4 regions of the Longivirga aurantiaca genome follow, and region 2 is predicted to be linked to each of the others. Evidence: riboswitches for the same ligand, from Rfam matches in the RefSeq annotation. Region 2 holds a riboswitch; each other region holds the start of a gene.
What was found. A riboswitch is a leader RNA that binds a small molecule or an ion and turns the genes downstream of it on or off. The one in region 2 is predicted to bind cyclic di-AMP.
Positions count from the first base shown of each region.

Region 1: another riboswitch for cyclic di-AMP. It lies ahead of ACFQGU_RS07260 (transglycosylase family protein); the one in region 2 lies ahead of ACFQGU_RS01980 (C40 family peptidase).
Region 3: another riboswitch for cyclic di-AMP. It lies ahead of ACFQGU_RS15805 (C40 family peptidase); the one in region 2 lies ahead of ACFQGU_RS01980 (C40 family peptidase).
Region 4: another riboswitch for cyclic di-AMP. It lies ahead of ACFQGU_RS13025 (C40 family peptidase); the one in region 2 lies ahead of ACFQGU_RS01980 (C40 family peptidase).

Region 1 covers NZ_JBHSTI010000008.1:697,517-704,562, reverse strand. Annotated here, with positions in the region: gene lysA (diaminopimelate decarboxylase) at 1-898, opposite strand, end outside; gene argS (arginine--tRNA ligase) at 1,034-2,701, opposite strand; tRNA gene ACFQGU_RS07270 (tRNA-Arg) at 2,823-2,894, shown strand; gene trmB (tRNA (guanosine(46)-N7)-methyltransferase TrmB) at 3,156-3,830, shown strand; gene ACFQGU_RS07260 (transglycosylase family protein) at 3,889-4,785, opposite strand; cyclic di-AMP (ydaO/yuaA leader) riboswitch at 4,786-4,960, opposite strand; gene ACFQGU_RS07255 (dienelactone hydrolase family protein) at 5,367-6,086, shown strand; gene ACFQGU_RS07250 (hypothetical protein) at 6,090-6,908, opposite strand; gene ACFQGU_RS07245 (hypothetical protein) at 7,021-7,046, shown strand, end outside.
Region 2 covers NZ_JBHSTI010000002.1:365,467-372,512, forward strand. Annotated here, with positions in the region: gene ACFQGU_RS01975 (sensor domain-containing diguanylate cyclase) at 140-1,396, shown strand; cyclic di-AMP (ydaO/yuaA leader) riboswitch at 1,543-1,728, shown strand; gene ACFQGU_RS01980 (C40 family peptidase) at 1,727-2,368, shown strand; gene ACFQGU_RS01985 (ribonuclease III domain-containing protein) at 2,481-3,374, shown strand; gene ACFQGU_RS01990 (SDR family oxidoreductase) at 3,371-4,180, shown strand; gene ACFQGU_RS01995 (class I SAM-dependent methyltransferase) at 4,191-5,432, opposite strand; gene ACFQGU_RS02000 (FAD-binding oxidoreductase) at 5,473-6,870, opposite strand; gene ACFQGU_RS02005 (hypothetical protein) at 6,998-7,046, opposite strand, start outside.
Region 3 covers NZ_JBHSTI010000018.1:73-7,118, reverse strand. Annotated here, with positions in the region: gene ACFQGU_RS15835 (hypothetical protein) at 1-182, shown strand, start outside; gene ACFQGU_RS15830 (GNAT family N-acetyltransferase) at 185-667, opposite strand; gene ACFQGU_RS15825 (hypothetical protein) at 844-1,329, shown strand; gene ACFQGU_RS15820 (GNAT family N-acetyltransferase) at 1,463-2,056, opposite strand; gene ACFQGU_RS15815 (amidase family protein) at 2,254-3,765, shown strand; gene ACFQGU_RS15810 (HAD-IIB family hydrolase) at 3,812-4,684, shown strand; cyclic di-AMP (ydaO/yuaA leader) riboswitch at 4,884-5,036, shown strand; gene ACFQGU_RS15805 (C40 family peptidase) at 5,044-5,673, shown strand; gene ACFQGU_RS15800 (metal-sensitive transcriptional regulator) at 5,830-6,153, shown strand; gene ACFQGU_RS15795 (heavy-metal-associated domain-containing protein) at 6,213-6,422, shown strand; partial or broken gene ACFQGU_RS15790 (cation transporter) at 6,458-7,046, shown strand, end outside.
Region 4 covers NZ_JBHSTI010000008.1:1,902,397-1,909,442, reverse strand. Annotated here, with positions in the region: gene ACFQGU_RS13045 (DEDD exonuclease domain-containing protein) at 1-305, opposite strand, end outside; gene ACFQGU_RS13040 (hypothetical protein) at 401-664, shown strand; gene ACFQGU_RS13035 (CaiB/BaiF CoA transferase family protein) at 678-1,844, shown strand; gene ACFQGU_RS13030 (hypothetical protein) at 1,933-2,175, shown strand; cyclic di-AMP (ydaO/yuaA leader) riboswitch at 2,314-2,479, shown strand; gene ACFQGU_RS13025 (C40 family peptidase) at 2,490-3,647, shown strand; gene ACFQGU_RS13020 (hypothetical protein) at 3,728-4,942, shown strand; gene ACFQGU_RS13015 (M48 family metalloprotease) at 4,961-6,136, shown strand; gene ACFQGU_RS13010 (hypothetical protein) at 6,137-7,046, opposite strand, start outside.

The DNA of each region.
Region 1 (7,046 bases), on a different contig from region 2:
TCATGGGGTCGTCGTCCGAGCCGTAGGCGATGCCCATGCCGCCGCCGAGGTCGAGCTCGGCCACCTCGATGCCGTGCTCGTCGCGGACCTTGCCCGCGAGCGCGACGAGACGGTGGGCCGACACCTCGAACCCGGCGGTGTCGAAGATCTGCGAGCCGATGTGCGAGTGCAGGCCGACGAGCCGCAGCGACGGCAGCTTCAGGATCCGGCGTACGGCCTCCTCGGCCTGACCGCCCGAGAGCGAGAGCCCGAACTTCTGGTCCTCGTGCGCGGTGGCGATGAACTCGTGGGTGTGCGCCTCGACGCCGACGGTGACGCGCACGAGGACCTTGGCCACCACGCCGCGGGCCTCGGCGGCGGCGGCGAGCCGGACGATCTCCTCGAACGAGTCGACGACGTACCGGCCGATGCCGTGCTCGAGCGCCAGATCGAGCTCGGCCACCGACTTGTTGTTGCCGTGGAAGGCCATGCGGGCGGTGGGGAAGCCGGCACGGACGGCGGTGAGGATCTCGCCTCCGGTGCAGACGTCGAGGCCGAGACCCTCCTCCTGCACCCAGCGCGCCACGATCGTCGAGAGGAAGGCCTTGCCCGCGTAGAAGACATCGGCCGGCACGTCGGGGTCGGCGTACGCGTCGCGGAAGGCCGCCGCCCGAGCCCGGAAGTCGACCTCGTCGAGGACGTAGAGCGGGGTGCCGTGCTCGGCGGCGAGGTCGCGGACGTCGATGCCCGCGATGGTCACCGCCCGCTGCTCTAGGGCGTCGCCGCCGGAGCGCACCGCGGTGCTCGGCCACACGACGGGGTCGAGCGCGTGCATCGCCTCGACGTCGGCCGGAGCCGCAGGGGCACCGGCAGGGGCGAGGATCTCGCCGAAGCGTGGCCCGGCGGGGTGTGCGCGCATGGGGCAAGGCTACCGACGCGCCTCACCCCCGCCCCCGGGAGTTCCAGCCCCTGGACACCCCACGTGCCTCGAGCTACTGCCCACAGCGGGGTGTTGGCGCGTTCTATCACCCCACTGTGGCAGTAACTCGGATCCCTACATGCGGTCGGGAGCGCTGACTCCGAGCATGTCGAGGCCGTTCGCGAGGGTCTGCCGCGCTGCGCCGCACAGCCACAGGCGCGCGACGTTGATCGGCTCGACCTCGGCGTCGCTCATCGGCAGCACGCGGCAGACGTCGTAGAACTTGTGGTACGACGTCGCCAGCTCCTCGAGGTAGCGCGCGACGCGGTGCGGCTCGCGCAGCTCGGCCGCCGACCCGACGATGCGCGGCAGCTCGCCGATGGCGCCGAGCAGCGCCGTCTCGCGCTCGTGGTCGAGCAGCGAGAGGTCGGGCTCGGCGGCACGCCAGTCGATGCCGAGGTCGGCCGCGCCGCGCAGGACGGAGCTGATCCGGGCGTGCGCGTACTGCACGTAGAACACCGGGTTGTCGTTGCTGCGCTGCACGAGCAGGTCGAGGTCGAGCGTCAGCGGGCTGTCGACGGGGTAGCGGATGAGCGAGTAGCGGGCGGCGTCGACACCGACCTCCTCGACGAGGTCCTCGAGCGTGATGATGTTGCCGGCGCGCTTGGAGAGCCGAACCTCCTCGCCGCCCTTGTACATCTTCACGAGCTGCCCGATGAGCACCTCGATGTTGAGGTCGGGGTCGTCGCCCGCGCAGGCCGCGACGGCGCGCAGCCGGTTGACGTAGCCGTGGTGGTCGGCGCCGAGCAGGTAGATGCAGACGTCGAAACCGCGGGCGCGCTTGTCGAGGTAGTACGCCGTGTCGCTGGCGAAGTACGTGAGCTCGCCGTCGGCCTTGACGAGCACGCGGTCCTTGTCGTCGTCGAAGTCGGTGGTGCGCAGCCACACCGCGCCGTCGGCCTCGTACATGTGGCCCTGCTCGCGCAGCTTGTCGAAGCCGCGGTCGACGGCGCCGCTGGAGTGCAGCGTGCGCTCGGAGTACCAGACGTCGAAGTGCGTGTTGAAGCCGTCGAGCGTGTCCTTCTGCTGCTGCAGCTGCAGGGCGTACCCCGCCTCGCGGAAGGCGACCATCCGCTCGTCGGCGGGCAGGCCCACGATGCCCGGGTCGGCCGCCACGATCTGTTGCGCGAGGTCGTCGACGTACGCGCCCTGGTAGCCGCCCTCGGGCACGTCGGTGCCGAGCGCCCGAGCCTCCAGCGACATGCCGAACTTGTCCATCTGGACGCCGCGGTCGTTGACGTAGAACTCGCGCTCGGCGTCGGCGCCGGCCGCCTCGAGGACCCGCGCGATCGCATCGCCCACAGCGGCCCAGCGGGTGTGGCCGAGGTGCAGCGGGCCCGTGGGGTTGGCCGAGATGAATTCGACGTTGAAGCGCATGCCGGCGTACCGGTCGATCCGGCCGTACTGGTCGCCGGCGACGACCACCGTGCGCGCCGTCTCGCCGAGCGAGGCGGCGTCGAGGGTGATGTTGAGGAACCCGGGGCCGGCGATGTCGACGCTCGCGACGCCGTCGAGGGCCCGCAGGCGGGCGGCCACGAGCTCGGCCACCGCGCGCGGGTTGGTGCCGGCCGGCTTGGCCAGCTGCAGCGCGATGTTGGTGGCGTAGTCGCCGTGGTCGGCGTTGCGCGGACGCTCGACGGTGACCTCGGCCGGGACGAGCGCGGGGTCGAGGGCGAGCTCGCCGTCGGCCACGGCAGCGAGCACTGCTGCGCGGACCTCGGCGGCGATCTGGTCGGGCGTCATGCGCGGGAGCCTATCGGCGCAGGTCCGCGCGGCTTCACGACGTATCCGGCCCGCGCCCGGTCGCCCGCAGCGGCCGTGTCGAGCGCACCGTCGGCCGCTGGTAGTGTCGGTGCCTGCCCTGGCCCCCGTAGCTCAGGGGATAGAGCGGTGCCCTCCGGAGGCATGCGCGCAGGTTCGAATCCTGCCGGGGGCACGTGATCTCCAGGCCCGAAGGGCCTCCCTCTGCGAGTGACCCCCTCCGCTGATTCGGGAGGAACCCCCGCGCGCCGGCCCGAGACGGCTCCTGCCGGGGGCACGTGATCTCCAGGCCCGAAGGGCCTCCCTCTGCGAGTGACCCCCTCCGCTGATTCGGGAGGAACCCCCGCGCGCCGGCCTGAGACGGCTCCTGCCGGGGGCGCGGTACGTCGTCACGATGCCTGCACGCGCCGCGCAGCGGCGGACCTAGGCTCTGGGCGTGGAGGAGGACGTGGCCGAGGAGCACCGGCACATCCTCACGTTCCATCCGCGGCGGGGGCGGATGACCGACGCGCAGCGCGACGCCGTCACCACGCTGCTCCCCCGCCACGGCCTCCCCCCGGGGCCGCTCGACACCGGCACTCTGTTCGGCGGCCTGCCCGTGGCGCTGGAGATCGGGTTCGGGCTCGGGCACGCGACGGTCGAGATGGCGCTCGAGGACCCCGGCACCGGGATCGTCGCCGTCGACGTCCACACCCCGGGCGTCGCACGCCTGCTCGCCGAGATCGAGCGCCGGGGCCTCACCACCGTGCGGGTCGAGCTCGGCGATGCGGTCGACCTGCTCACGGACAGGGTGGCCGAGGGCTCGCTCGCCGCGATCCGCGTCTTCTTCCCCGACCCGTGGCCCAAGGCCCGGCACCACAAGCGCCGCATCGTCCGGCCCGACCTGGTGCACCTCATGGCCACGCGCCTTGCGCCGGGCGGAGTCCTGCACTGCGCGACCGACTGGGAGCCGTACGCCGAGGCGATGCGCGAGGTGCTCGACGCCGAGCCGCTGCTCCTCGATCCCTACGACGGCTGGGCACCGCGGCTCGAGCGGCCGCTCACGAAGTTCGAGCGGCAGGGCGTCGAGAAGGGCCACGTCGTCCGCGACCTGGTCCGCACCCGCGTCTGAACGACGACGGCGCCGCCGGTCCCGGAGGACCGGCGGCGCCGGAGGGTCGAGCGGAGGCTCAGCCGCCCCAGGGCGACCACCACGCGGCGATCCAGCCGCGGTAGGCGACGTAGTCCTGCTCGCCGCAGGTGGCCTGGTCGGGCGTGGGCGCGAACGTGAGGCCGCCGAACGAGCGCCAGAACGGGGCGCCCATCTGCCACGCGCCGCGGTAGGCGCCGGTGGGCGACACCGCGGTGCAGCTGCCACCGGACTCGCGCGCCACGATCATGCGGGCGTGGGCGGAGCTGCGCCACACCGCGAACGGCACGGCCTGGCGCGCGGCACGCGAGCCGCGGGCGGCCGCGGTCATGGTCGGGTCGCCGTTGGACGCCGAGGGAGCCGGCGCCGACCGGGTGGTGCCCCGGGTGGCCGCCTGCTCCGCGGCCTTGCGCGCAGCGGCCTTGCGGGCGGCCTCGGCAGCGGCGGCGGCCCTCTTGGCCGCGGCGGCCTTGCGCACGGCCTTGGCCGCCTGCTGCTCGCCGAACTCCTGGAGCTGGCGTCGCGTGATCGGGCCGACGATGCCGGTGCCCTTCGTCGCGCCGAGCGCCTCCTGGAAGCGGATGACGGCGTCGCGCGTGGCGGGGCCGAAGAAGCCCGTCTGCGGCAGGCCGAGGATGCGCTGGACCCAGCGCACCTTCGCGCCGTTGTGCCCGCCGCGCAGGACCTCGGTCGAGACGACGCGCGCCGGTGCCGCGGACGTGGTGCCGGTGGCCGGCAGCGTGTCGGGGAACGCCGTGTCGTCGACGAAGGCGGACGCGCCGCCACCGACGAGGTGGGTGGGTGCGAGCGGGGCGGCACCAGCCGGGGCAGGGGTCAGGAGCGACAGCCCGAGGGCGGCCGAGAGCACGCCGAACGTGACTCGTGCCCTGGTGCGCTCCATGCCCGTGCGGGCATGGGTCGGCATGACGGTGGTCATGTCGTGTTCCTCCGCCGCCTGCGAGGTGAGCTGTCGGGTTCGGCCCGAGGAAGGCCGGCCACTCTCGTGGCTTCACCCCGAGCCGGCCCGACGTGCAGGCCGGCGAAGTGGGTCCCCCGCTCCCGTCCAAGTGCGGATGACCACGGCCGTGGACGGGACTCGGCGGTCCGGTCGTGGTGCCCTGCTTCCCCGCAGGACGTCACGACGCTATCCGGACGCCCGCGTGCCTGTCGACCGGCTGCCCACAGCGCGGGACGTGCGCCAGGCCACGTCCCGTGCGTGGGCCGTGCCCGTGTTCCGCCCCGCCACGCGGCGGATCGTGTGATGTGACTCTCGCCGTCGGAGGCGGTCGGCGAGGCCCTCGGACCCTGCCGACGCGGCCGCGCGAACCCGGTCCCGCGGCGCCGCGCCACAACCCTCGACCTCGGGTTGAGCCTCGATGTCGGGTGGAGGTTGCGGGCGCGGTCCGTGCATGGCCCGCCCAGGGCCTCCGGGACGTGACATGAGGCGACCGGCGGCGGGACCCGAGCCGCCCTACCCTGGGGCCGCCACCGACCGGTGGCCGGACAGGACGGGACGGCATGCCGGATCTGAGCATCGAGGTGACGGGCTTCGGCACGATCCCCGCCTACTACTCCCCCGCGCAGGGGGTCGACGGCCCCGCGCCCGGGGTCGTCGTCATCCACGAGGCGTTCGGTCTCACCGACGCGATGCGCGAGGCTGCCGACCACCTCGCCGCACGCGGCTACAACGCGGTCGCACCCGACCTGATGTCGTACGCCGGCAGCGCCCGCTGCCTCGTGGCCATCGCCCGCTCGATGAACTCGGGCGAGGGGCGCGTGTACGACGAGATCCACGCCGCCCGGCAGTGGATCGCCGAGCGCGAGGACTCGACCGGCCGCGTCGGCATCGCCGGCTTCTGCCTCGGCGGCGCCTTCGCCATGCTCATGGCCACCCAGGGCTTCGAGGCCAGCGCCGCGATGTACGGGCAGCTGCCCCAGCGGCTCGAGTCGGTCTTCGACGGCGCGTGCCCCGTGGTGGCGTCGTACGGCGGGAAGGACCGCAGCCTGCGCGGCGCGGCGGCCAAGCTCGAGCGGGCGCTGTCCGCCGCCGGGGTCGAGCACGACGTGAAGGAGTACCCGGACGCCGGGCACTCCTTCATGACGCACTCGGAGAAGGACGCGCCGGCGTGGCTGCGTCCGGTGTCGCGCCGCGTCCTGCACGTCGGCTACGTCGACACCGCGGCAGAGGACAGCTGGGCGCGCATCGACGCCCTGTTCAGCACGGCGCTGCGCGGCTGACCCCTACGGCTGCAGGAGGTCCAGACCGGCGGCCTGCCCGAGGCGGTGGACGCCGAGGGTCCAGGTGAGCGTCTCGCCGCCCTCGACCCCGAGCACCGGCCACTGCGTCGGCGCGTGCTCCGCGGTCACCCCCAGGGCGGGGACGGCGGCAGCCCGTACGGCGTCGGCGTCGCCCCACGACCACACGGGATCGCTGGATCCGGCGTACTTCTCGCCCATCGGCGCGAGCACCTCGTCGTCGCGACGGGCACGGACGTCGAGCAGGTGCACCCGGCTGTCGCCGTGATGCACCGCGAGCGTCACCAGGTGCCGGGGGCCCGCCGCCGGATCCACGTGGTCGAGCAGCAGGTGCAGGACCGTCTCGGTGCCGTCCGCGGTCGCGAGCACACCCGTCTCCACGACCCGAACGGCACCGACGTGCGCGACCCAGGACGGCAGGGACGCGCGCAGCTCCTCGTCCGCCCCCGCAACGAGATGGGAGGCCTCGCCCCGAACGCTGCGGTGCCCGTGCAGGGCCAGCACCGCCATCGCCTGGAGCCCGAGGGCCGTCGTCCCCGCTCGGGGGTCGGAGACCGCGGCGCGGCAGAACCGTGCGAGCACCTCGTCGGCGTCGGGGCCCCGCGATCCGAGCACCTCGAACACCCACGACACCACCGCCTCGGCGGCGAACCCGTCGGAGTGGACGTCGAGCTTGCGGATGCGCGAGGTGAGCGCATCGAGCGGCATCTCGCCGCGCATCTTGCGCGCCTCGTTCGCGCGCAGAGCGGACGCTACGGGAGCAGGGCGGCCGGCACCGGGACGCCGGCGAGACACCGGACTCATGCGGGGACCCTATAGAAGTCGCGGATTGCCCACCCGAGATCCTCAGGTCCGGATCTGCGCGACCGATAACCACGGCATGACGCCCAACAGTCCGGAACCCATCGTGCGGGCCATGCTCGCAGCGGTGCACCGGCGCGA
Region 2 (7,046 bases):
CGATGCGTCACCGGGCGCTGCTCCGGATGGGCCGTTCCGCCTACCGGTTTTCGGACGCCAGCCGGACGCGGGGCCGGCGTCCGCCCTGGTCTGCTTCGCCCGTGCCCGGGCAGGTCCGGGCCGTGGGAAGGGAGCGGGGATGTTCCACGAGCACGAGAGGGCACGAGCAGCCACGGTCGACCTGACGGATGCGGTGGCGCCCGCCCCGCAGTGGAGTGCCGGTCGGGCCCGATCACGCCGGGCGGCGCTGGAGCTCGCGGCGATCACGGCCCTCGCCTGGGTGGCCGTCGTGGTGCTGAACGACCCGTCGCGCGAGGCGTGGACGCAGAACGACCACCGGTGGCTGGTGCCGGTGCTCGTCCTGCTGGCGGTCGCGGGCAACCGCGTGCGGGCGCGTCTCGGCCGCTCGCGCGGGGAGCGCACGGTCGTCTTCGACGCCACCGGCGCCGCGCTGATCGGGGCCGTGCTGCTGCTTCCTCCGCTGTGGTTCCCGGTGGTCGCGCTGGCCTCGGCCTGGCGGCCGGACCGGCGTCGGCTCACCCTGAACACCGCCATCCGCGTCACCGCCATGTCGGTCGCGATGCTGGCGTACGAGCTCGCGACGTTCATGCTGGACGAGGCCGGCCTCCTCGTCGACACCGTCCGCGTCGCCGGGCTCCTCGCGGCGGGGGCGGCGTACCTCGCGACCGAGGCCGTGGTGCACCGGCGCCACCTCGACGAGGGCGACGGACTCGGCGACGAGATCCCGGGCCTCGGTGCGGAGCTCGTCCGACGCGACTCGCCCGGAGTGGCGCTCGGCCTGCTGGTCGTCGCGCTGCTCGCCGTCTCGCCCGTCACCGCGGTGCTGCTGGTCCCGCTCGCCTGGCTGGTCGTCCAGATGCTCCGGGCGCAGGAGCAGCTGCTGCTCGCGGGCACCGACTACAAGACCGGCCTGCTCACGTACGAGTCGTTCCGGCGGTGCGCCGCGGCCGAGATCGCCCGCGCCCGCCGCCAGGCCCGGCCGCTCGTCGCGGTGATGGTCGACCTCGACGGCATGAAGAGCGTCAACACGCTGCACGGCCACCTCACCGGCGAGATCGTCCTGGCCTCGATCGGCGCTGTCCTGCGCGGCGCCATGCGTGCTGAGGACGTCGTCGCCCGCTTCGGCGGGGACGAGTTCTGCCTCCTGCTGCCCGACACCGACCTCGAGGGCGCGCTCGTGCTCGTGGAGCGGCTGCGCGTGGTGGTCGCCACGACGGCGCTCACCCCGGGCGACGAGCCGCTCTACCGGACGGCGTCGTTCGGCCTCACCGGCCTGCGGATCGTGGACGACGTCGACTCGCTGCTCGGGCGCGCGGACTCGGCCCTGAGCCGGGCCAAGGAGGCCGGCAAGGACCGCCTGGCCTACGAGCTCTGAGCCGTCCCACGCATCCCGGTATGTCCCGTTTCGTGCTGCATCGGGACCAGTCGTTGACACCCGATCGGTGGCCTTTCCGTGATGAACCCGTGACATCGGGGGTGGCTGTGGCCTAGGTTCGTCACGGCCCGTCACCCGACGGGCGCCGAGGGTGGACGCCGAGTCCTGCCAGCCACCCACGGTCATGACCTCGCTGGCAGGAGCGGGGGACCCAGGATTTCCGGGCCTCGCCGCACGGCGAGCCCTCGGGGTGAAGCCGGTCCCCGGACCGGCCGGGTCAATCCACGACCCGAACCCGACAGCTCACCTCGCAGGCGTCGTGGAGGACTCATGGCGTCTGCTCGCGCACGCCTGGGCGCGGCCGTCTCGGCTGCCCTGGCGATCACGTTGCTGCCCGCGTTCACCGCGTCCGCCTCGGCGGCCGTGGCCGACGACACCGGTACGTCGACCTCGACGATCACCGGCACCTCGGTGGTCACCTCGACCTTGACGACCAGCAGCCTCTCGACCTCGACCACCGCGGTGAGCACCACTGCCCCCGCGTCGTTCTCCCTGCCGGTCTCGCGGACCGGGTACGTCACCCTGAGCGCGGCGGCCAAGGCCGACCCGGTCGTGCGCGGCAAGGCCGTGGCCCAGACCGCCGCCCGCTTCGCCGGCGTCCCGTACGTCGCTGGCGGCACGAGCCCCGCCGTCGGCTTCGACTGCTCCGGCTACACGCGCTACGTGTACTCGCGCCTCGGTATCTCGCTGCCGCGCGTCTCGCGCGACCAGTACGCCGCAGCGACGCCGATCCCGCGGAGCACGGCAGTCAAGGGCGACCTCGTGTTCTTCTACAGCACGAGCGGCCGGATCTACCACGTGGCGATCTACGCGGGGAACGGCTACATCTGGCACTCGCCGTACCCCGGGAAGCGTGTGATGCTGGAGCGCATCTGGACCTCGTCCTGGAAGGTCGCGCGCGTCCGCGCCTGACCCTCCCCCTGATCGACGAAGGCGGCCTGCCATCCCCCGTGCGGGCCGCCTTCGTCCTGTCCGGGCAGGGGGTGCGGCGCATTGACGCGTTCATGCGCCAGCATGGTCGCCTGTGACGACCTGGCGGGACGCGCTGCACGGGCTTGCTGCTGACGACGTGGCCCAGCTCGACCACGCCCTCGGGTTCCGGCTCGGCCGGGAGGACCTCGTGCGGTCGCTCATCGACCCGCGCGGCCACCTGTTCCAGCGCCTCGAGTACGTCGGCGACTCGATCCTCGACGCGGTGGTGGTGAGCGAGCTCGTGCGGCTCGAGCCGTGGGACGAGCCCTCGCTGGCGCTGATCAACGGCGAGCAGCAGGCGATGGTCTCCGACCATGCCCTCGGGCGCGTCGCTGCGCGCCGGGGGCTGCCTCGCGTCCGCACGTTCCAGGCGTCGCGGCACCGGCTCGCCGACCGCATCGAGGCTGCGATCGGCGCGATCTGGGCCGACCGCGGTATCGAGGATGCGGCCACAGCGGCGTACGACCTCGTCGTGCGACCAGCGCTCGACGGGCTCCCTCGCCGCGTCGACCTGCCGGTGGCGGCGCGGGCCGAGCGGTACGAGGCGGCGTCGCGGCAGCTCGGGCACGAGCCGGTCGAGCCGGTGTGGTTCGGCGCCGCTGCGGAGCCCGGGCCCACCCGCCGTCGCCTCGCGGTCGTGGGCGACTCGGTCATCGAGGCCGCGATGTCGACCGCCCAGTACGTCGAGGAGCCCGAGGCCAGCGAGGCGGTGCTGAGCGAGGAGCGCAGGGGTGCGACGTCGAACGCGACCGTGTCCCGCCTGGCCCACGACCTGCGGCTCGAGCGCCGCCACGACGACCGGACCGACCGACGGGCGATGGCCGACGAGGTGCAGGCGCTGGTCGGCGCGGTGGCACTGGACGGCGGGATCCGCGCGGGGCTCCTCGTGGCGTCAGGCGTGCTCGGCCGCACGTTCGCGCCCGGACCTCTAGCCTTCTCGACGTGACCGTTCCCCAGAGCCCCGAGTCCCTCGCCGTCCTCGCCGACGGCTCCCTCTCCGGCCGGACGGCCCTCGTCACCGGCGGTGGCAGCGGCATCGGACGAGCGAGCGCCCTGCTCCTCGCCCGGATGGGCGCGCGCGTCTGCGTGGTGGGGCGCACGGCCGACAAGCTCGACGAGACGGTGGCGCTCTCGACGGCGGCCGGGCACCCCGAGCCGATGAGCACCGCGGTCTGCGACGTCCGCGAGCCCGAGCAGGTCGACGTCGTGCTCGACGCCGTCCTCGCCGACCTCGGACGCATCGACATCCTGCTGAACAACGCGGGGGGCCAGTTCGTGTCTCCGGCAGAGTCGTTGTCGCACAAGGGGTTCCGCGCGGTGACGCGGCTCAACCTCGATGCCACGTGGTACATGACGGCCCGTGTGGCCGAGCGCTCGATGCTGCCGAACGGCTACGGCAAGGTCATCAGCATCACGATGTCCCCGCACCGGGGCACGCCGGGGATGGCGCACTCCTCGGCCGCGCGCGCGGCGGTGGAGTCGCTCACCCGCACCCTCTCGGTCGAGTGGGGTCCGCGCGGCGTCCGTGTCGTGGCGATCGCCCCGGGCTTCGTGCACACCGACGCGATCGCGAAGTACGGCATCGACACCTCGGTGCTCTCGAGCATCGTGCCGCTGCCGCGCATGCAGAGCGCCGACGAGGTGGCCGCGCTGGTCGGCTTCCTCGCCTCGCCCGCCGGCGACTACATCACCGGCACGACGATCACCGCCGACGGCGGTCTCGACAACGCCGGACCCGGCATCCTCGGCTGATTCGGAGCTTTCAGCCGCGGTCGAGGGCGAGGCGCAGGGGTACGTCGGCGAAGCCGTGCTGGTCGGGTGCCACGGCGAGCACCTGGTGCAGCTGGATCATGTTGCGGTGGAAGCCCATCTGCGACGCCGCGAGGTACAGCTTCCACACCCGGGCCTTGCCCATCCCTACCTCGGCGACCGCCTCGTCCCAATGCTCCTCGAGGTTCCGGAGCCAGTCGGCGAGGGTCAATGCGTAGTGCTCGCGCAGGTTCTCCTCGTGCCGCACCTCGAACCCCTGGTCCTCCATGGCCGACACGATGCGCCCGATGGGCACGACCTCGCCGTCCGGGAACACGTACCGGTTGATGAAGCCGTTCTTGTAGTGCGTCCGCGAGCCCGTGTCGGTGCGCGTGATGCAGTGGTTGAGCAGCCGGCCGGTCGGGTTGAGCCGTGACCTCAGGAAGCCGAAGTACGCCGGGTAGTGGGCAAGGCCGATGTGCTCGGTGAGCCCGATCGAGGAGATCGCGTCGAAGCCGGTCTCCGGCACGTCGCGGTAGTCCTGGTGCCGCACCTCGGCGAGGTGCCCGAGGCCGTCGGCCTGGATCGCCTCGCGCGCCCACTGCGCCTGCTGCTCGGACAGCGTGACGCCGATCGCCTTGACGCCGTAGTGCTTCGTGGCATGCCGCACGAGGCCGCCCCATCCGCAGCCCACGTCGAGCAGCCGGTCGCCGCGCTGCAGCCCGAGCTTGCGGCAGACGAGGTCGAACTTCTCCTCCTGCGCCTCCTCGAGCGTCGCGTCGGCCTTCGGGTAGACGGCGCACGTGTAGGCCATCGACGGGCCGAGCACCCATCGGTAGAACGTGTTGCTCACGTCGTAGTGGTGGCTGATGGCGTCGGCGTCGCGCCGCTTGGAGTGCCGCGACCCCCCGAGCCGCACCTCCTCCGGCGGCGGCGGCTCGCGGCGGAGCGCGAAGGGAGCGAGCGCGCGGTACAGCCGCAGCTTCTCGGAGCCGGTCGGCTCCGTCACACCGAGCCGGGCCAGCCGGTCGAGCGCCGTGAACAGGTCGCCGTGCACCTCGAGCTCGCCGGCGACGTATGCGCGGGCGAGGCCGAGCTGTCCTGGGGCCGACATGAGGAGCGCCACCGCGCGCGGCGATCGGATGTCCAGGCGCACGTCGCAGTCGATCGGTCCGTGCCTGCTGCCGTCGTACGCCGTCAGCGCGACGTCGACGTCGTCCCCCACCACCAGCGACACCATGTCTGCCAGCTTCATCGCCATCGCTCGCCCCTTCGCCCGCGCTCCTTCGCGCGATCTAGCCCCGACCCACGGTCTTGGTCCACATGTCCGGGAGCCTGCCTCCCGGGTCGTACGTCGCGCGGAGCCCGGAGTAGGCGTCCCCGCCGTAGATCCGCGCAAACTCCTCGGGCGGGTAGAACGCCGTCGAGTAGAGCGACTTCTTCCCGCCCAGCTCGGTGACGACCCGCTCGATCCGCCGGTTGACCCGGCCCTCGGCCGGCGTGACGCCCTCGGGAAGCGGAACGGTCGACCAGAAGCCGACGTTGACATACGTGACCGACGGGTCGAGCTCGTAGAGCGACCACGTCGCACCGGGATCGCGCTGGCGCAGCGGACACACCCACACCGGCTCGATGCCCACCTCGCGGTGGAAGAAGTCGAGGAACTCCGACAGCGCCCCGACCGGCACCTCGACGTCCTGCACCACCTGCTCGCGCGCGGGGCGACGCCGCGCGGAGTCGAGCCGCGCGGAGAACGACGTACGCCGGTCGAGCGCCACGAGCTTCCAGTAGACGTCCGAACGCAGCTTGGACGTGGGCCACAGGCGGCGCACGAGGGGCTTCTGCACCCCGAACGCCCGGGAGCACCAGAACCAGTCGGTGTCCCAGCGCCACAGGTAGTCGTGCGTGGTCAGCAGATCGGTGCGGCGCTGCTGGATCGAGCGGTAGTAGATGTGCTCGCCGGTGTAGTCGCTCGGGGCGCGGCTCGCGGTCTCGGCGTACGTCGCCAGCGTCAGGTACGACTCGGTCGCCGAGAACACCGTGCCGTCGACGTAGTCGACCCTGGTGCCGTCGTACGAGCCGGACGCCGTGATGTCGGAGATGGCCGTCGCGAGCGATGCGGCGTCGCCGCAGGGCACGTGCCGCAGCGCCATGAACGGCGTGACGGGCTCGAGCTCGATCCGCAGGCGCAGCGCGTAGCCGAGCGAGCCGTACGAGTTCGGGAAGCCGTGGAACAGCGCGGAGTGCTCGTTGTCGAGGGTCGCGGTCACGACGCGCCCGTCGCCGGTGAGCACGTCGAGGTCGAGCACCGACTCGTGCGGGCAGCCGTTGCGCCACGACGCGCTCTCGATCCCGAGCCCGGTGACCGCGCCGCCGAGCGTGATCGTGCGCAGCTGCGGCACGCACAGCGGCACGAGGCCGTGCGGCAGGGTCGCCGCCACCAGCTCCTCGTACGTCGTCATGCCGAGGACATCGGCCGTGCGCGCCTCGACGTCGACCTCCAGCACTCCGCGGAAGGCCGCGACGTCGAGCCCCGGCGTGCCGGTCGCCGATCGGGCGCGGAAGAGGTTGGACGTGGTCTTGGCCAGCCGCACGGGCGCCCCGGCCGGGAGCGCGCGGTACTGCCCCACCAGTGCGTCGACGGCCCGGTCGTACGCGCTGCGGGTCACGGTCGGTGTGACGGTGAGAGCCACGCCTCAGAACCTAGCCCCGAGCCCACGCCGCGGGGCAGGGTTTGTGCCGAGATCGGACACCGCCGCAGACGACGGCCCGCCGCCCCGGTGGAGGGCGACGGGTCCGGTGATCGGGACGAGGCTGGGATCAGACGCGGCGCAGGAGGCTGAGGCCGGTGCCCTCGCCGACGCAGGTC
Region 3 (7,046 bases), on a different contig from region 2:
ACGGGTTCACCCTGCTCATGGCCGGCGCGAGCAAGCAGCCGGCCGGAGTGCTCGACGAGCTGCCGCGCCCGCAGCTGCCCGAGGTGCGCGAGGGGTTCGGCCACGACCGCTGGAAGGTCGCGCACCGCAGCGTGCGCGTGCACAGGGGCTGGCGCGCCGTCGCCGGCTGGGTCGAGGCCTGACCTCAATCGAGGCGCTTGGACATCTGGATGCCGGTGATCTCGAAGCCCATCTGCTCGTAGAGCGCCTGCGCCCCGCGGTTGTGGCCGAACACGTTGAGCCCGACCGACACGACGCCGAGGGCACGGCACTCGGCCTCGGCGGCCAGCATGATCGCGCGGCCGTAGCCCGAGCGGCGCAGGTCCTCGCGCACCGCGAAGTCGTAGCCGAATGCCGTCAGCCCCTCCGACGTCGGACGCAGGTGCAGCCACAGCATCCCCACCGCGCCGTCGTCGCCCGAGGCGTTATACGCCGTCCAGAACAGGTGGCCCTCGGTGTCGAAGCCGTCGGGGAGGATCCGCGCGTAGTCCTCGGCCGCCCGCTCCACCGCCTCGGCCTCGGGCAGCGACCCGGAGTCGCGGAAGCTGTCGGCGTACTCGCGCTCGGCCGTGACCCGGTAGGCGTCGTACTCGTCACGGGACATCGGCTCGAGCCGCACGCTGACCATGCCCGCGACGCTAGCCGCGCCCACCGACGCCGCGCGACAGCGTTCGCCGTACGCCGTCGGCGCCCACGACGTGCCGACAACGGCGCAAGCGTGACCCGTCAGACACCGTGCGCCCCCGAGCACGCGCGGTGGTGGACACCGGGTGGACGATCGAGGTGAGCCCCTGGAGGCGACTGATGAAGCTCGACACCACGCTGCGCACTCTGCGCGACCACATCCTCGACGATGCGTCCGCAGAGCTGGCACAGCTCCAGCTCCACCACTACGAGACCGCCGGCCCCGAGTTCACCCGGGCCCGGCTCGAGAGCCTGTACGACCTCGTGCAGGCAGCGATCGGCCACCGCGACGTGGCCGCGATCATCGCGTACGCCGACGCCGTCGCCGAGGAGCGGTTCGCCGCCGGCTTCGACGTCTCGGAGGTCCAGCACGCCTTCAACGTCCTGGAGTCCGCGATGTGGCGCCAGGTCGTCCCGGCCGAGGAGCCCGAGGACCTCGCGGAGTCCGTCGGCCTGCTCAGCACGGTGTTCGGCATCGCCAAGGACGCGCTCGCGCGGCGCTACGTGACCCTCGCGTCCAAGCACCGCGTGACCTCGCTCGACCTCTCGGCGCTCTTCGCCGGCACCAACTCCCTCGCCGGCGCCACCGAGCAGCTCGACGGCTGACGGAGGCTGGATGTGGCAATCCGGCATGTCCCGGGGCCTTCACGGCACGGGAGGGGACGGATCCACAGCTGGAGGCCGGGGTGTGCGATGAAGGCCCCCTTCATCGCACACGGACCCGATCGACGTGCTGCGGTCAGCCGCCGACCGGGCGCCACATCGTCGTGACGACGGCGCCGGTGCTCGGGTGCTCGAACCTGCCCACGGGCCGGTAGCCGACCGCGGCGTACCGGGCGTCATTGCCCGGGTTCGACGACTCGAGGTACGTCGGCACGCCCTCGGCGTCGAACGCTGCAACATCCGTGCGCAGCAGGTCCATGCCGATGCCCCGCCCGCGGCTCTCGGGCTTCGTCGCGAACAGCGACAGGTAGTAGTGCGGCTCGTCGTGCGGGTGCACCGTCTCGAACCGGTCGAACAGCTCGACGAGGTCGTCCACCGAGCCAGGCAGCTCGGCGCGCAGCAGCGCCAGCACGGCCTCGAACTGGTCAGGGCTCAGCTCGTCCTCGCCCGGCGGGATCCACACGGTGACCGCGTCGACCTCACCGGCGATCCCCGTGCAGTCGAACCGCAGCGCCCCGGCGACGAAGAGGTCCCAGTAGGCGCGCAGGTGGTGGGTGCGGCCGTCCGGCCGCGCGAGGGCGGGCCCCCAGAGCGGGTCGGCTGCGAAGACTCGGGTGATGACGTCGCCGATGGGGTCGGCGTCCGCGGTCGTGGCACGTCGCTGGTCCACGGGCATCTCCTCCGCCGCCGATCCTCCCCGGGCCACGCCTCCGGCGTCCACAGCGTTCCCGTCGTACGCCGGGCAGCGCCGAGGAGTGCCCGCGGACTCCCGCCTGCGACGAAGGCCACCGTCATCGCGACCGCCGCGCACAGCTCCGGCCCGTGGCATCTCCTGCGACGCCGAGCCCGGCGTGGCAGGCTCCGCGCGTGACCAGCCCCCACGCCTCGCTCGACCCGCACGCCGCCAGCGCCGATCTCGGCTTCTCCGACGCGAGCGCCCTGGCCGACGAGCTCGCCGCCGGACGCACGACCTCGGTCGCGATCGTCCGCACGCTGCTCGGGCGGATCGAGGCCGTCGACGGCCCGGGCGCGGTGCACCTGCGCTCGATCCTCGCGGTGTGCCCCGATGCGCTCGAGCAGGCCGACCGGCTCGACGCCGAGCGCGCGGCAGGCACGGTGCGCAGCGCGCTGCACGGCGTACCGGTCGTGGTGAAGGACAACGTCGAGGTGCTCGGCATGCCGGCGTCGGCCGGGTCGCTGTTCTTCGACGGCCGGCCGGCGACCCGCGACGCCCCGATCGTCGCCTCGATGCGCGCGGCCGGGCTGATCGTGCTCGGCGTCACCAACCTCTCGGAGTGGGCCAACCTCCGCTCGAACCGATCCACCTCCGGCTGGTCCGCCCTCGGCGGGCTCACCGGCAACCCGTGGGCGCTCGACCGCAGCGCAGGCGGCTCGTCGTCCGGCAGCGGCGCCGCCGTCGCAGCCGGCCTCGCCCCGCTCGCGATCGGCACCGAGACCGACGGCTCGATCACATGCCCGAGCTCGCTCAACGGGATCACCGGCCTCAAGCCCACCCTCGGGCTCGTGCCGACCGCGGGCATCGTGCCGATCAGCGCGAGCCAGGACATGCCCGGCCCGATGGCGCGCTCGGTGCGCGACGTCGCTCTGCTGCTCGACGTGCTGACCGGCTCGGCGGCGTACGCGACCGCGATCGGCAGCCTGGCCGCCGACGACATCACCCTCGGCGTCGCGAACTCCTGGCTCTCGGGCCACATCGCGACCGACGACGTGTTCCTCGGAGTCACGCAGGCGCTCTTCGACGGCGGCATCACGCTCGTGACGTCGGAGGTCACGCACACCGGCGAGTACGAGGACAACGAGCTCGTGGTGCTCGTCGGCGAGATGCTCGACGACATGAACGCCTACCTGCTCGACAGGTTCGGCGCAGGTGCGCCGACCATGGCCGACATCGTGGAGTTCAACCGCGAGAACGCCGACACCGAGCTCGCGTTCTTCGACCAGAGCCTGCTCGAGATGGCGCTCGCATCGGGCGGCCGGGCCGGCCAGAGGTACGACGAGGCGCGGCAGATCTGCCTCGACTGGGCGGTGACGAAGAACCTGCAGGCCGCGTTCGACGCCGACGACGACATCGACCTGCTCATCGCCCCGGCGTACTGCCCGGCCTGGAAGAGCGACCTCACCAACGGCGACCACTTCGCCGGCGGCGGCCTCGCGAGCCCGGCACCGTCCATCGCGGGCTGGCCGGTGCTGTGCCTGCCCATGGGGTTCGTCGACGGCCTGCCGGTGGGCCTCACGCTCATCGGACGGCCGCACACCGAGGCGACGCTGGTCGCGGTAGGTCACGTGGTCGAGGAGATCCTCGGGCTGCGCGCCGATGGCGCCCTGCGCCCGACGTTCACCCCCGCCACCCGCGGCTGACCGGGGCGGTTCGCCTGCCGGCTCGGGGGCACGGCAGGGTGGGGCCGTGACGGACCGAGGGTGGCGCGAGCTGGTGGCGGCAGTTCCCGGCGGGGTGCAGATGGTCGCCACCGACCTCGACGGCACGCTGCTGCGGCCCGACAACACGGTGTCGTCCCGGACGATCGACGCGTTCGCCGCGGCCCGGGCGGCCGGTCTGCCGGTGGTGTTCGTGACCGGTCGGCCGCCGCGCTGGCTGCCCCCGGTGGTCGAGGCCACCGGGCACGCCGGGATCGGCGTCTGCGCGAACGGTGCGCTCGTCATAGACCTCGACACCCATGCGGTGCTCGAGACGCACCCCATCGCGTACGACGTCGTCGCCGAGACGGTCGCAGCGCTGCGCTCGGAGATCGAGGGCGTCGCGTTCGCGCTCGAGTGGGACAGCCCTGCGGACGCCGACGACTTCGCGCACGAGCCGTCGTACCGCGCGCGCTACCGGGTCGCCGGCGTCGAGCACGGCGACATCCTCACGCTCGCCGCACGGCACCCGGTCATCAAGCTGCTCGCGCGCATCGACGGCGGCGACCATCCGGCGCGGCACGACGTCGACGCCCTGCTCGACGTCACGCTCGGGCACGTCAGCCACCTCGTCACCGCGACGCACTCGGCATCGGACGACGTGCTCATCGAGATGAGCGCCCTGGGCGTCAGCAAGGGCGCCGCGCTCGCGCACCAGGCCGCCCGGCTCGGGGTGCCGCTGTCATCGGTGGCCGCGGTGGGGGACATGCCCAACGACGTCCCCATGCTCGTCGAGGCGGGAGTCGGCCTCGCGGTGGAGACCGGCCACCCCGCCGCGCGCGCCGCGGCCGCGGCGCTGCTGCCGGGCCCGGAGGACGACGGCCTCGCCCAGCTCGTCGAGGCCGTCCTCGCTGCCCGCTGACCGCCCGATGGTCACCGAGCGCTGAGACCCTCGTCACACGACGTAGCCGTAACGACCGCTCGAGAGCCGTTGCGACCTGGGCTGTTGTCCGTTTCCTCCTTTCCGTTACCGTCCCGTGACCGGACACCGGGTTTGGACCCTCTCGGGGGGCGTTGCTTACTTTCTGTCAGTCACCTGCACCTGTCCGGGTTCGCCGGGCACGGGTGACGCGCTCAATCGCCGGCGGCTCTCACCGCCGGCGAGCCGGGGACCCAAGCACTCCGGGGCGAATCACGGACGGCCTCACGGCCCCCGCGTAGGGCACCTCTTAGCCCGAGCCCGTCAGCTAACCCGGTCGGCGTCGAGAGGATCGGACACCTGTGCTCCCCGTGCTCACCGCTGCGCGTCGCCGTGCCCTGCCGGCCACGCTGCTCGTCTCCGCCGCCCTGACCATCGGCCTCGCCGGCGCCGGATCCGCCTCGGCGGCCACGTCTACGCCGATCGAACCGACCACCACCGCGGTCACCACGACCACGCTGACCCCGACGGCGACGACCACCGCCACCCGTACCGCGACCGCCACGGCGACGACGACCACGGCCACCACCCTGACCGCGGCGCAGATCGCCGCGCGCGTGAAGGCGATCAAGCGCTGGCGCGCGGTCGAGCTCGCGAAGACCAAGCTCGGTGCTGCGTATGTCGCGGGCTGGTCCGGTCCGACGAAGTTCGACTGCTCCGGCCTCACGCGCTACATCGCGAAGTACGCGTACGGCAAGACGCTGCCGCACTACTCGAAGGCGCAGTTCTACGCCGGCATCCGCGTCCAGAAGAGGTACCTCAAGCCCGGCGACCTCGTCTTCTTCTTCAAGTACGGCGCGCACCACGTGGGCCTGTACGTCGGCAACGGCAAGATGATCAGCGCGACCAACCCGCGCACGGACGTCAAGGTCGACTACGTCTTCAGCGGCTGGTACGGCCAGCGCTACAGCGGCGCCGTCCGCCTCGTCTGAGGCGCGGAACCCCAGCACCTCTCTCTCCGAAGGCCCGATCCCCGCAGGGGGATCGGGCCTTCGCCCTGTCCGGACGTGAGGGAGACCACGTCGGACTGGCCTGGTGGAAATACCCTGGGGGGGTACCCTGGTTGAAGCAGACCAGGAGGTACGGCGATGACCGACGAGCACCCGCACGACACGGGACACGTGACGCACCAGCACGGCTACGCGGGCGACAAGGACGCGATCCTCACGCGGCTGCGCCGCGTGGAGGGCCAGGTGCGCGGCATCGCGCGCATGGTCGACCAGGACACCTACTGCATCGACGTGCTGACCCAGGTGTCCGCGGCCACCCGCGCGCTCGAGAACGTCGCGCTCCTGCTGCTCGAGGACCACCTCGACCACTGCGTCCGCGACGCCGCGGTCAAGGGCGGGGCCGAGGCCGACGCCAAGATCGCCGAGGCGTCCGCGGCCATCGCCCGGCTCGTCCGGTCCTGACCCGGCGGCACCACCCCGCAGCTGCACATAACCCCGCAACGCACCCGAAGGAGCACGACGTGAGCACCACCGTCTGGACCGTCCAGGGCATGACCTGCCAGCACTGCGTGACCGCGGTGACCGAGGAGGTCTCGCTGATCCCCGGCGTCACCGCCGTCGCCGTCGAGCTCGAGAGCGGCCAGGTCACCGTGACCGCCGAGGCCGACCCCAGCACCGAGGCCGTCGCCGCCGCGATCGACGAGGCCGGCTACACCCTCGTCACCAGCTGATCCGCCCCCACGCCCGACCCACACCAGGAGACGTCATGAGCACCCCCTCGGCCAGCACCCCCACCGCGCGCTCCGGCGCTGCGGGGCTCGGTGTGGACGACGCGCTCCTGGACCTGCACCTCACGGGCATGACCTGCGCGTCGTGCGCCAACCGCATCGAGAAGAAGCTCAACAAGGTGCCGGGCGTGGTCGCGAGCGTGAACTACGCGACCGAGACGGCCACCGTGCGTGCCCCGGCCGGGGTCACGTTCGACGACCTGGTCGCGGTCGTGGAGAACACCGGGTACGGCGTACGCCTCCCGGACACCGCCGTCGTCGACGACCCCGACGAGCTCGGGCGCCGCTGGCGCGTCAGCGCCGTCCTCAGCGTCCCCGTGGTGCTCACCTCGATGGTGATGCCGCTGCAGTTCGTCGGCTGGCAGTGGATGGCCTTCCTGCTCACCACCGTCGTCGTCACGTGGGGCGCCGCACCCTTCCACCGGTCGGCGTGGGTCAACGCCCGGCACGGCACCACCAGCATGGACACGCTCGTGTCGATCGGCGTGCTGGCGGCGTACCTCTGGTCGTCGATCGCGGTGCTGTTCACGAGCGCGGGCGAGCTCGGCATGACCATGGAGATGTCGT
Region 4 (7,046 bases), on a different contig from region 2:
TCGGTGATGCCGGTGAGGACCGCGATGAAGGCGGGCACCGGGATGCCCGGCTGCACCAGGGTCTGGAACTCCCCGACCACCTCGCCGCCGCGCACCTTCACGGCACCGATCTCGGTGATCCCGGCGTCGGCGGGCGAGCCGCCCGTGGTCTCGAGGTCGACCACGACGAAGGTGACGTCGGCCAGCGGGGTGCCGAGGTCGTCGAACGTGGTCTGGGCCTCGGCGTGCGCCGGGACCGGCCGCGGGTCGACGCGCAGCACGGCGGGCGGTGCTCCCGCGCGCTGCGCCCGTGCCGACGACCTCATGCCGATGACGCTAGGCGGGGGGTACGACGGCGACCCGGAGGCGCGCCGCCGTAGGGTCGTGGCCTGCCCAGCAGCACCGAACCGAAGGATCCGCCGTGGCCATCGCCCTGCCCGACGACGACACCCGCTGGCGCTGCAGCCAGTGCGGGAACCTGACCCGCTTCGACGTCGTCCGCTCGAGCCGGGTGCGCGAGTTCTGGCACCTCGACCTCGGCGGCGTGCCGAAGGTCGAGGAGACCGAGGTGCTCGGCGAGGTCGTCGAGTCGGTGTCCTGCCGCTGGTGCGGCGCGGTCGACGCCGTCGAGCTGGTGCCCCGGCCCGAGGCCGGAGGCCCGAGCGACGACCCGACCGGCTCCTGACGCCGCCGCGCCCGTGACCACCTCGGAGCGTCCCCTCGACGGCGTCCGCGTCGTCGACCTCACCAGGCTGCTCCCCGGCGCCTACGCCACCTCGCTGCTGCTCGGCATGGGCGCCGACGTCGTCAAGATCGAGGATCCGCGCGGCGGCGACGGCCTGCGCGTCTCACCGCCGTACAGCGAGACGGGGGAGTCGGGGCTCTTCCTCGCGCTCTGCCGCGGGAAGCGCTCGGTGGCCCTCGACCTCAAGACCGACGTGGCCCGCGACGCGCTGCTGCGCCTCGTGTCCGTCTCGCACGTCGTCATCGACTCGTTCCGCCCCGGGGTGCTCGACCGCCTCGGACTCGGCCCGGCCGAGCTCGCTGCGGCCAACCCCGCGCTCGTCCACGTGTCGATGACGGCGTACGGCGACGGCGGGCGCGCGGCGCTCCCCGGCCACGACCTCAACGTCGAGGGGTACGCCGGGATCCTCGGCCTCTCCCGCGGCATCGACGGCGCCACCGCGATGCCGCCGTTCCCCATCGCGGACATGGCCTCGGGGCTGCAGGCCGCGCTCGCCGTCGTCGCCGGCCTGCGCGTCGCCGAGGCGCAGGACTCGCCGTCGACCGAGGCCCCGGCGTTCCGCGCCGACGTCACGATGCTCGACTCCGCGATGTCGCTCACCGCCATCGGCCAGGGCACGGTCATGGCCACCGGCGAGGCGCCGCCGGTGCCGGACGTCCTCACCGGCGCGCTCGCCTGCTACGGCGTCTACCGCTGCGCCGACGGCACCGAGCTCGCCCTCGGCGCGCTCGAGCCCAAGTTCTTCGCGCGGGTGGCTGAGCTCGCGGGCGACCCGACGCTGGCCGACGCGCAGTACGACATCACCGGCCAGGACGCCCTGCGCGGCCGGCTCACCCTGCTGTTCGCGACGCGCCCGCGCGAGGAGTGGCTGGCGCTGCTGGAGCACGACCAGACCTGCGTGACGCCGGTACGCACGTCTGCCGAGGCGCTCGCGGACCCGGACCTGCAGGCCCGCGGCGCGTTCGAGGACGTCGTCCTCGCCGACGGCCGCACCACGACCGCCGCGCGACCGGTGGCCTGGCTGCCGGCCGACGGCCGGGCCCTGGCCGCGCCCGCCCTCGGCGAGCACACGGACGAGGTGCTGCGCGCGATCGGCCTGGATCCGGGCCTGCTCGGCTAACGGTGGCCGAGGGCGACTGTCGGACCTGGTTCCTACCGTCGTCCGCAGGTGGTCGGAGTTCCCCTCTCCGGCCCGTACCCGTCCTGAGGTGAAGACCGTGATCGTCGACTGCGACTCCTGTGCTGTGCGCGGCCCCGCGTGCGGCGACTGCGTCGTCACGTTCCTGCTCGGCCCGCCCGACTGGCTCGCGGGCGACGGCCTGCCGGGGGAGGAGATGGCCGCCCTCGCCGTGCTCGCCGACTCCGGCCTGGTGCCCCCGCTCCGGCTGGTTCCGCGGGGTCCCGACCCGGCGCCGGAGGCCGACGACCGGGGGGTGCACCGCGCGGTGTGAAGCCGATCACGGATCGATCTCGGTCGGGTCACGTCCGGGTGTCGGCCGGGCGACTGGGAGGTGGCGTCCCGGGGTGTTAGTGTCGCCCGCAGGTGTTCGTGAGCCGCCGTCATCCGACGGCAGCGAGCACCCCGTCGAGTTCGAGAAGCGGCCCCACCAGGGTCCGTGGATCGGAGCCGGGGACCCACTTCCCCCGGGGCGAATCGGCGGCAGACGACCGGCAGCGACCGGGCGCGAGCCGTCGTAGGGCGATCTTCCAGCCCGAGCCCGTCAGCTCACCCGGTAGACGGTCGTGGGAGAGGGAGGCCGCCTTCGTGGCGACCAGCACCACTGCGCTCGTACGCGTGCGCGGCACCCGTGCCGCCCGCATCGCCGCCCCCGTGGCGGCCTTCGCGCTCCTCGTGAGCGGTGTCGCCCTGGCGTCGGCCCCGGCGTCCGCCCAGCCGACCAAGACCATCGAGCAGGTCCAGGCCGAGATCGACGCCCTCGAGGCCGACGCCGCCAACGCCGCCGAGGCCTGGAACGAGGCCCGCACCCGCCAGAACCAGATCGACGCCCAGATCGCGAAACTGACGACCCGCATCGCGGTGGCGAAGAAGACCTACGAGAAGACCGCCGCCGGCGTCGACGCGATCGCGCGCGCCGCCTACGCGTCCGGCGGCATGGAGCCGAGCCTGCAGGCCCTCCTCGCCGACGACCCCGAGCAGTTCCTCGAGCAGAGCGCCGCGCTCGACCAGGTCGCCCGCTCGCAGGGCACCTCGCTGCGCCGCACCCAGGCCGCCCGGCTCGCCCTCGCCCAGCTCGAGGCCCAGCTGGTCCAGAAGCAGGAGAAGGCCGACGCCGCGGCCGCCGAGGCCAAGGCCGCCAAGGCCACGGTCACCGAGCGCCTCGACAAGGCCCAGCGCATCCTCGCCGGGCTCAAGGCCGAGGAGCGCGCCCGCCTCGCCCGCCTGCAGGAGGCCCGCCGTCAGGCGTCCGCCCGCGCCGCGGCCCGGGCGACCGCCCAGATCCGCGCCAGCCGCGACACCCCCCGCCAGGAGTCGACGTCCACCAGCGGCACGTCGAGCAGCAGCAACGACGGCGGCAGCGACGCCCCCAACTACGCCTCGGGCCGTGCGCGCATCGCCGTGGCCTACGCCCTCGCGCAGGTCGGCAAGCGCTACGTCGCGGCGGCGTCCGGGCCCAACGCGTTCGACTGCTCGGGCCTGACCCTGGCCGCCTGGGCCCAGGCCGGTGCCTACCTGCCGCACTACTCCAAGGCGCAGTGGAGCGCGACCGCCCGCGTCAGCCGCGGCGAGCTGCGTCCCGGCGACCTCGTCTTCTACTTCGGCGGCGGCGCCCACCACGTCGGCATGTATGTCGGCGGCGGCATGATGGTCAGCGCCTCCAACCCGCGTGACGGCGTCGAGCTCATCGGCGTCTGGAGCCCGTGGTACGGCGAGCGCTACAGCGGCGCCGGCCGCGTCGTCTGACCGGATCCGCCTCGCTCCGCCCCACCGCAGCACCCGACCGCCGCGCCCTCCGTCGAGGGCGCGGCGTCGTCGTCTGCGCAGTGGCCGCGGGGCTCCTGCTCGCCGCCTGCTCGACCGTCGAGCCGGGTGGCGGGCTCTCCGCGTCGGTCGTGGCGCCCTCGCCCACGGCCAGCCCCACGGCCGATGCGCGCACCGATCCCAAGGCGCGCGCCGCCGCCGTCCGTGCGGTGCTGGAGGCGCGCGCGACGGCGTTCGTCACCGCCGACCTCGCGGCCGCCCGCGCCACCCAGGTTTCCGGCGCGGCGATCCCCACGACCGTGCGGATCGTGCGCCTGCCGCTGGCGAGCTGGGCGTACGAGGTCACGGCATCCAGCGAGAGGTCGGGCCTGCTCGACGTCCGCGCGCGGCTCACCTGGCGGGTCGAGGGCGAGTCGTCCGGCAGCGAGGTCGACCAGCGGCTCGCGCTGCGCTGGTCAGGCGGCCGGTGGCTCGTGGCGTCCGAGCGCTCGGTGTCGGACTCCGCGCCGCCGTGGGAGCTCGGCCCGCTGACCGTCGTGCGCGGCAAGCGCAGCATCGTGATCGCCGTGGGCGAGGCGTCGAGCAGGGCGCGGGCGGCTGCGCGCCTCGTCGACTCCGCGGTGCTCGGAGTCAGCAAGGTCTACGGCAAGGACTGGCAGAAGCGGGCCGTGCTGGTGCTCACCGGCACCGACGAGCAGATGGCCGAGGGGCTCGACTGGTCGGTCGCGCACGTCCGCCGGTTCGGCGCGGTCACGACCTCGGTGGGGTCGGTCCCGTCGGCCACGGCGCCGGCCGACCGGGTCTGGACCCGCGCAGCGGTGTGGGACCGGCTGCCGGACCGGTTCCTGCTCGTCCTTCTCCGCCACGAGATCACCCACGTGGCCACCCGGGCGACGTTCAGCGCGTCGGTGCCGCTGTGGCTCGAGGAGGGCTACGCCAACCACGTGGGCTATACGGGCTCGGACGTGCCCGACCGGCAGGCGCTCGTCGAGCTGCTCGACGTCGTCCGGCGCAGCGGAGCTCCGGCGGCGCTCCCGTCCAACGCGGCCTTCGCCGACGAGCGGGCCGGGATGGCGTACGCCGGCGGGCAGCTCGCCTGCGACCTGATCGCCGAGGGGTGGGGGGAGGCCGGGCTGCGTCGGGTCTACCGGCTGACGGCCACGGGTGACGACACGCCTGCGCGCAACCTCGAGCGGGCCCTGCGCGAGGTCACCGGGCGCGGCCTCGCCGGCCTCACCGCCGACTGGCGGGCCCGGGCCACCGCTCTGGCCCGCTGATCGGGCACGATCGTGCCCGTGCCGCCGGACCTGGACCTCGACCGCGACTTCACGGCGGACGAGCAACGGCGCGAGCGCGCGTTCCGCAGCCGTGTCCGCCCCTGGGGCCTGGCAGGCGTCGCACTCGGCCTCCTCGTCCCCACCGTCCTGGTGCTGACCGGCGCGACGGCCGCGGTCGCCCGCGCCGCGGGAGAGACCTGGTGGCTGGGCATCGTCGCCGTGGTCGTCGTGGTGCAGGCGGTGACGCGCATGGCGACGCTCCCGGGTGCGGTGGCCGTGCGCCGGGAGTCCCTGCGGGTGGGGCTCGCGACGGGAGGTTGGGGCCGCTGGTGGCGCGACCTCGCGGTGGCGTGGCTGCTGGGCCTGGCGCTCACGGCGCCGGCCGTCATCGGCTGGGTGCTGGCCGCCCGGCTGCTGCCCGGGTCGTGGTGGTGGGTGGTGGCGGCCGCGGCAGCGCTGCTGGTCGTCCTGATGTCGTTCGCGGTGCCCGTGCTCGTCGAACCGCTGTTCGCCCGGTTCGAGCCTATGCCGGACGGCGCGCTGCGGGAGCGGCTGCTGGCCCTCGCAGCCGAGGCGGGGGTGCCGGTGCGGGACGTGCTCGTGGCCGACGCGTCGCGTCGTACGACGGCGCTGAACGCCTACGTCTCGGGCCTCGGCCCCACACGGCGCATCGTCGTGCACGACACGCTGCTCACCCGAGGCCGGGACGACGAGGCGGCGACGGTGGTGGCGCACGAGCTCGGCCACGTGGTGGCGCACGACGTCCGCACCGGCACGCTGCTCGGCGCGGCGGGTGCCTCTGTCGGCGTGCTCGTCGCAGCTGCGCTTGTCGCGTGGCCGCCGCTCCTGTCGGCGTCGGGCAGCACGGGGGCGGCCGATCCGGCGGTGTCCGGGCTGCTCCTCGCGCTCGGGGCGTGGGCGGGGTTCCTCGGCTCACCCGCCGCCAGCGCGCTGTCGCGGCGGGTCGAACGGCGCGCGGACGGCTTCTGCCTCGACCTCGCACGCGACCCGGCCGCCGTCGCGTCGATGCACCGTGCGCTCGCGGTCACCAACCTGGCGCCGCTGCGGCCCGTGCGCGTCCTGCACCTGTGGTTCGGCACCCACCCGACGTCCCCGGAGCGGATCGAGGCGGCTCGGTCGTGGGCTGCCCGCCACGGAGCGCCGTCGGTGCCGGACCTGCGTCCGACGGCCTGATCAGCCCGCCGGCCAGCCGGTCGCGTCGGCCGGGCGCAGCAGCACCGTGCGACCCTCGCGGGCGACCTCGACCCATCCGAGCTGGGCCACCAGGGCGCCCGCCAACGGCTCGTCGTCGCGCAGGACGGCGGAGGTGGGGTCGAGGTCGGCCACCATCTCCTCCCAGCCCGGGCGGGCGAGCAGGAGGGTGTCGACGTACTCGTCGATGTACTCGCCGCCGTACCGGTCGGCCCTGCCGTCGACGGCCACGAGGACCTGCGGCGGCGGCCCGCCGAAGAACAGCAGCGGCCCCGCGACGTTGTAGGTGTTCAGCACCCGCTGCGGCTCGGGGTGCTCGCGCACCTGGCCGAGCAGGTCCTGGGGGATGTCGGGGTCCAGGACCGGGGTCTGGGTCACGGCGAGGACGCCGCTGAGCAGGACGCCGACCACGGCGATGCCCGCTGCCACGCGGGCCAGCGGCTGCTCGGTGCCCTCCGGCAGCGGATCGGGGTCGCCGAGTGCTCTCGCCAGGATGCCGGTGACGGCGGGGGCCAGCATGAGGCAGGCAGGTGTCGAGGACCGCCACGCCGAGTAGCCGAAGGCGAAGAGCAGCACGACGTACACCACCTCGCCGCGGGAGGGGCGATGACGCCCGAGAGCCCAGGCCACCACGACCGTGACGAGCATCAGCCCGATGGCCATCGACTGCCAGTCGATGAGCCGGACGGTGCCCCACTCGCCGATCTGCCCGGTGCTCGAGGAGAAGCGCAGCAGCGAGAGGGCGTTGTCGAGACCAGACGGCGATACGGCGGCGGCGAGGCCGCACCCGGCGGCGAGCAGGACGCCCCCGATCACGGCGCGGTCGCGGATGCCGACCTCGAGCACGCGTGCGACCACGGCGAAGCCGAGCGCCATCGGGAGGATCAGCCAG